3 regions of the Methylobacterium radiodurans genome follow, and region 2 is predicted to be linked to each of the others. Evidence: predicted binding sites of a transcription regulator. Region 2 holds the regulator's gene; each other region holds the start of a gene.

Evidence for each region. The regulator LexA, encoded in region 2, represses DNA repair genes until DNA is damaged. The targets are predictions, from matches to a motif close to TGTTCNNNNTGTGTTCNG.
Region 1: dinB (DNA polymerase IV) is a predicted target of LexA. The motif match lies at 987-1,004, and genes of this name have one in related genera.
Region 3: DK427_RS00410 (nucleoid-associated protein) is a predicted target of LexA. The motif match lies at 1,027-1,044, and genes of this name have one in related genera.

The regions. Positions count from the first base shown of each region.
Region 1 covers NZ_CP029551.1:208,136-210,396, forward strand. The annotation lists gene DK427_RS00860 (hypothetical protein) at 26-232, shown strand; gene DK427_RS00865 (hypothetical protein) at 298-753, opposite strand; gene dinB (DNA polymerase IV) at 1,029-2,117, shown strand; gene DK427_RS00875 (Crp/Fnr family transcriptional regulator) at 2,250-2,261, shown strand, end outside.
Region 2 covers NZ_CP029551.1:1,270,608-1,272,868, reverse strand. The annotation lists gene DK427_RS05635 (molybdopterin molybdotransferase MoeA) at 1-887, shown strand, start outside; gene lexA (transcriptional repressor LexA) at 1,005-1,730, shown strand; gene DK427_RS05625 (ComEC/Rec2 family competence protein) at 1,737-2,261, opposite strand, start outside.
Region 3 covers NZ_CP029551.1:80,447-82,707, reverse strand. The annotation lists gene DK427_RS00420 (hypothetical protein) at 1-72, shown strand, start outside; gene DK427_RS00415 (hypothetical protein) at 289-963, shown strand; gene DK427_RS00410 (nucleoid-associated protein) at 1,087-2,094, shown strand; gene DK427_RS00405 (hypothetical protein) at 2,091-2,261, shown strand, end outside.

The DNA of each region.
Region 1 (2,261 bases), 1.1 Mb from region 2:
GTCAGCGAGCGCGGAAGGCAGCCCGATGGTCGTCGCCCACCTGTTCCGAATCTTCAGCGCGGTTCTGTTCGCGGCGGCGCTCGTCATCGCCCCGCTCGCGAATCCGCTCCTCGTCTCGGCCTGCCTGATCCTCGGCGGCGCCCTCGCGGCGTGGCGCGGCGCGGCCGATCTCGGCCTCCTGACGGGCGCCCTCGGCCTCGTCCGGACCATGCCGGTCCGCCACCGGGCCTGATCCTCCGGGGCGGCCCCGGGGACCCGCAGAGAGCGACCGGATAGGCCGGTCGCTTCCTCGACGGCCTACCCGCCCCGGCGCAGGACCGGGCAGGCCTCGCTGGCGAAGGGGCCCAGGATGACGTCCCCCTGCTCGGGGTTGTTCACCGTGAAGGGCGCCGTGCCCTGCCGGCCCGTGAAGCCGCGCCCGAGCTGCGGCACGAACAGCCTGTCGCCGAAATCGATGAAGCACCGGTCCTGCACCGCCGTGTAGCTGAAGCTCGCCTGCGCGAGCGGTCCCGCGCCGGGGCCGGCCCCGTCGCAATAGGCGGCGACGCTGAGCGTTCCGGGCCGCTCCAGGCGGAGCGGCACCGACCGGCCGGGCAGGATCGTGACGGGCGGACCGCCGTCGCGGCTGGCCACCAGCAGGTAGGCCGAGCGGTTGTAGACCCGGCGCATGCAGCCGGCCGCGGCTTCGGCGCTCCAGGCACCCGCGAGGATCGCCGCCGCCGCCAACGCGGCGCCCCTTCTCCAGTGCATCATGGCTCCCGAGACCCTCACGCGACCAAGCCCTCCGGCGGAGGGCACCCGCCCAGGGTGATAGCGCGCGGGCGGCCGCCGCCAAGTCGGTTCTGAATCCCCAGTCGGTCCCGAATCCGGAATCCGGTTCCCCCGCCGAGCCTGCGGCACCGCCCGCGGTTGTGACGGCGCCTCCGTTATGGCGGTGGACGACCGTCGAGGCCCTGCTTGACCGGACCGGTCCCCGGTCGCATCGAGAGAACGAAAGTCGAACCCGCCGCCACGGACGCGAGTCCAGGATGCCGCCCGAGACGGACCCCGATCCGCGCAAGATCATCCATATCGACATGGATGCCTTCTACGCCTCGGTCGAGCAGCGCGACGATCCCTCCTTACGCGGTCGCCCGATCGCGGTGGGCGGCTCGCGCGAGCGCGGCGTCGTCGCCGCGGCGAGCTACGAGGCCCGCGCCTACGGTGTGCGCTCGGCCATGCCGTCGGTGACGGCGCGGCGGCGCTGCCCGGACATCGTCTTCGTCAAGCCGCGCTTCGAGGTCTACCGGGCGGTCTCGGAGGAGATTCGGGCGATCTTCGCCGCGCACACCGCGATCATCGAGCCGGTCGCCCTGGACGAGGCTTATCTCGACGTCACCGAGAACCTGCAGGGCCTGCCGAGTGCCACCGCCGTCGCGCGCGCGATCCGGGCGGAGATCCTGGAGCGGACCGGCCTCGTCGCCTCGGCGGGCGTCTCCTACAACAAGTTCCTGGCCAAGGTCGCCTCGGACCACCGGAAGCCCGACGCGCTGTTCGTGATCCCGCCCGCCATGGGGCCGGCCTTCGTGGAGACCCTGGCGATCGGCCGCTTCCACGGGGTCGGCCCGGTCACCGAGGCGCGGATGCGCGCGCTCGGCATCGAGACCGGGCGCGACCTGCGCGAGCGCTCGCTGGAGGAGCTGACGGCGCATTTCGGGAGCGCAGCGCCCTACTACCACGCGGTCGCCCGCGGGATGGACGCGCGGCCCGTGCGGGCGCACCGCGTCCGCAAGTCGATCGGCGCCGAGACCACCTTCGGCGACGATACGGCCGACCGGTCCGTGCTGGCCGAGCGGCTGCAACCTATGATCGACCGGGTCTGGCAGGCGAGCGTGGCCAAGGGCGTGCGCGGGCGGACCGTGACGCTGAAGCTGAAGCTCTCCGACTTCGCCCTGATGACCCGCGCCCGCTCGCTCGCCGAGCCGGTCGGCGACCGCGCCGGGCTGGAGCGCCTGGCCCTCGCACTGCTCGACGAGGCGCTGCCTCTGCGCCGCAGCGCGCGCCTGATCGGCCTCAGCCTGTCCGGCCTGAGCTCCAACAACCTAGGGGATCCGGTGCAACTTGGGTTAGGGATCTGACTTTCTACAACTGAAGTTCATTAACCTGGCCGTTACGACGACCACAGGATGTGTCATAAAAAATAGCGCACGTGAGTTTTTCAGGCGTTGCACCGGCACTAGGCTCGTGCACAGGACCGTTCGAGGGACCGGATGCCTCGGCAT
Region 2 (2,261 bases):
CCGAGGCCCAGGATGACCGGGTGCGCGTGCTGGAGCCGGTCGTGCCCGACCGCTTCGTCCGCCGCGCCGGGCTCGACTTCTCGGCCGGCGACACGCTCCTGCGGGCGGGCGAGACCCTCGACGCGCGCCGCATCGCGCTCGCCGCCGCCGCCGGGCACCCGGTTCTCGGCATGCGGCGCCGTCCCCGCGTCGCGATCCTGGCGACCGGCGATGAGCTGGTCCTGCCGGGCGAGCCGCCGGCCTGGGACCAGATCGTCGCCTCGAACACCTTCGCGCTCTCCGCCCTCGTCGGAGAGGCCGGCGGCGAGGCGATCGACCTCGGCGTCGTGCGCGACGACCACGCCGCCCTTGAGGACGCCTTCCGGCGCGCGCGCGAGGCCCGGGCCGACCTCCTGGTGACGCTCGGCGGCGCCTCGGTCGGCGACCACGACCTCGTCCAGGCGGCGCTGGCCAGGGAGGGCCTGGAACTCGGCTTCTGGCGCGTGGCGCTCCGCCCCGGCAAGCCGCTGATGCACGGCCGGCTCGGGCCCATGCTGGTGATCGGGCTGCCCGGCAACCCGGTCTCCTCGATCGTCTGCGGGCTGCTCTTCGTCCTGCCGGCGGTCCGCGCCCTGCTCGGCGACCCGCGTGCGGGCGAGGACCGCAGCGAGCCGGCGACCCTCGGCCGCGACCTCGAGGCCAATGACGGCCGCCAGGACTACATGCGGGCGACCCTGCGCACCGCGTCCGACCGCCTGCCGGAGGCGACGCCGGAGCGGCGCCAGGATTCCTCGATGCTCGCGGTGCTCGGCCAGGCCGAGGCCCTGCTGATCCGCGAGCCGCACGCCCCACCCGCGCGGGCGGGCGATCCCTGCCGCATCATACGTCTCGACCGCCGGCTGATCTGACGCGCGTGCGGGCGCTTTCGGAGCACCCGCTTGCGGAACACTTGCGGAACGTTTAACGTGTTCGTGGTTTGTTTCCGAAGCCGCGATTCTGCCTGTCCCGAATGCGAGTGCCGCCCGATGCTGACGCGTAAACAGCTGGATCTCCTGCGCTTCATCCAGCAGCGGATGCGCGAGAGCGGCGTGCCGCCCTCCTTCGACGAGATGAAGGACGCGCTCGACCTCAAGTCGAAGTCGGGCATCCACCGGCTGATCACGGCCCTGGAGGAGCGCGGCTTCCTGCGCCGCCTGCCGAACCGGGCGCGCGCCATCGAGGTGATCCGCCTGCCCGAGAGCCTCGGACCGGCGACCGCCGCCGCCGCGCCCGAGCCGCGCCGCTTCACCCCGAGCGTGGTCGAGGGTGGCCGGGCCAAGGCGGTGCCGCCCCGGCCCACCACGACCCAGTTCACCGACGAGCAGGGCCGCGCCGTCTCGATCCCGGTCATGGGCCGGATCGCCGCCGGTACGCCGATCTCGGCGATCCAGAACCAGAGCTCGGCCATCACCCTGTCGCCGGACTTCCTGGCGGGCGGCGAGCACTACGCCCTGGAGGTGCGCGGCGACTCGATGGTCGAGGCCGGCATCCTCGACGGCGACCTCGTGGTGATCCGCAAGCAGGACACGGCCAACACCGGCGACATCATCGTGGCGCTGATCGACGACGAGGAGGCGACGCTCAAGCGGCTGCGCAAGCGCGGCTCATCGATCGCGCTTGAGGCCGCCAACCCGGCCTACGAGACCCGCGTGCTCGGCCCCGACCGGGTGCAGATCCAGGGCCGGCTGGTCAGCCTCGTGCGCCGCTACTGACCGGCGCTACGGCTCGGAATCGTCCGGCACACCGGGCGGCTCGTCCCGGGAAGGCTCCGCGGCTGCCGGCTGCGGAGCCTTCTCTGTTTGCGGCGGCGGTCGGGCGACCGGCGACCAGGGCGCGGACCGGGCGGGATCCCGGGCGTGAAGGAGGACGAGCGTACCGTCCGGCATCACCCGCAGCGCAGTCGCCCCGTACCGGGTGAGATAGGCCCGATCGATCACGACAGTGGCGGCACATCCGGGCGGCGCGCCGAGCCCCGTGACGATCACCGCGGCGCGGGCGCAATCCTCGGCGAAGGCGCGCCGGTCGCGCACGAGGGCGACCGCCCGCCCGTCCGCGAGGTGACCGACGCAGCCGAGCCGGTCGCAGGTGCCGCCGCCCAGATCCGCGGGTTTGCGCCCGTCACCGTCCGCCTTCAGCCACTGCTCCAGCACGAAGCCCGAGGGGCGCCCGAGGGTGATCAGCCGACCGTCCGCGCCGCGCAGAGCCGCCCCGCCGCCCTGCCGGTCGACGTAGAGGTCGTGGCG
Region 3 (2,261 bases), 1.2 Mb from region 2:
GACGCGATCTTCCATGCCAAGCGACTCGCGACAATCCTCAAGTTCTTGGAGATCGGCCCGGGCGGCTACTGAGCCGATGTGTCCGCGTCGCCGCGGGCTGCCCAGCACCTACGTATGCACTTTGGCAGTAGTTCCAATTCGCGCCCTTGATAGAGCTTGACCCTTGACGCCGCTCAGCTTGGGCAAAGCCGAGTTAAAGTCGAGCCGGATTCGACGAGGAGATCCGCAACATGCACGCCTGCCCGCCAGACCCCCACCCCGCGACGCCTCCGGCCTGAGGCGGCGCCTATGCTGACCTTTTATCGCGGGCTCGCCGTCTCGAAAGCGTCCGCGGACGCCGTCATGGCCGACATCCGGGCGCGCGGCCTCCACGAGTACGGCCGGTCCTACAACCTGTACCACCAGCCCCTCGCCGAGCCGGAGAAGCTGTTCGCCAAGCCAGACCTCACCACCGAAGATACGCGGGGCAAGCACCTCCCCACCGAGCCGGCCATCTGCGCCTGCGGCGACGAGGAAGGCGCCGCCCACTACGCATGGCGCCACAACCGGCACGGCGAGGACGACACCCCCTTGATGGTCGCCTTCGAGGCACCCGTGGAGGACGTTGCCGTCGATGGCCGCGATTTCCTCTACGCCGCCTTCCAGATAGGCCGGCCCGACCGCGCGCGGGATGTCCTGAGGCAGGTCTTTGGGCCCCGGGTGCTCCGATACGCGGAGCGCGCCTGGGATCGGAAGGTAGGTCAGCACGACATCGCCATGTGCGACCTCGCCATCATCGACCCCGAGGTCGTCGCCGCGCACCACGCGAACCGGACCGTGTTGGGTGGCCGGCACCAAACCGTGTTCCGCAGCGCCTTCACCGTGAGGATGCCGGTCGAGCCGGGGCGCATCGTGCGGGTCTGGTCCCCGGAGGTCGCCCCCCGCCCAGCTGTCCCGGAGTTCACCCTCGATGCCGTGCGCTGAAGAGATGGGCCGGCCGCCGTTTGCGAGCGGATCGCGCTGGCGGCCGCACCGCGACGTGCTATACAGAACAAACGGAGAACACGACATGCGGGCGATCTCGGCTCTCGCGGTGGGGGGCCTCGTATGCGGGTCCTGACGGACGAGGAGAAGGCAGCCTTGCGCGTGGAGAGCTTCATCTTCCACGCCGTGCACCACGGCCAACCCGAGCCGACGCTGCACGACGGGGTGTCCATCGGCGGCTTCGCCGAATTCTTCATCGAGCGCGTCGTCGAGACGCTCCGCGGCAACCGCTTCACCTTCGACACGGGTTCGACGACGCTGCGTGCCCTGCGCGGCATCGAGGCGGACCCGGCGACCTTCGTCGAGGCTTCCAAGGATCTCGCGCGGAGGCTGCATCGGACCGAGGGCCACGAGATGCCCGACGGACGCTTCAAGCGCGGTATTCTCATGGTCACGGTCCTGAGCGCCGGGCCCCGCCGCTTCCACTCCCTGATCAAGTACGATCACGGCGAGCGCGTCATCGACATCGTCGAGAGGGGCTCGGCGGCGGTCCTGGAGGAGGTGGTGAACCCGCTGACACAGAACCGGAAGGCGCTGCAGAAATCGGCCCTGATCGAGCTCGACGACGCCGGCGGCCAACTCGTCGTCGTCGACCACAGTAAGCGATCCGGGATCACCGACTTCTTCCGGGGCTTCCTCGGGGTTCGACGCGCCCAAGCCGAGGCCGACCTCACCAAGGCCGTTGAGAGAAGCCTGCGCAAGACGGTGCAGACGCACGCCGCGGAGCTTCCGCCGGAGATCGGCTCGCAGTGGCGGCAGCGCCTGAGGGACATCGCGGCGCGGCGACGAGAGTTCGAGCCGGACCAGTTCTTCGGCGATCTGTTCGGGGCGAACGACACCGCGGCCCTGCGGGCGACCTGGCGGGGACAGCTTGCGGCCAACGAGATCGACGGCGAGCAGTTCACGTTCGACCCCGATGCCCTGCCGGATACGGGGCCGACGAGGTATCGCACGGCAGAGAACATCGACATCACCGTGCCCGCCGCCGCGAGGGACCGGTTCAATTGGGAGAGGCAGGCGGACGGTTCGGTCGTCATCACGATCCGTGCCGGCGCGCTGACGCAGCGATGACCGAGGGATTCGGCCCTTCCTTCCACCGCCTGATCGCCGACCTTGCGACTGATCCCGGCGCGCTCGTGTCCGAGGACGCGGATGTCTGCCGCGTCAACGGGGCGAGATGCGCCGACGCGGCCCTGCTGAACCGGCTCGCCAAGGCCGCGCGGGCTGCGACCGAGGGA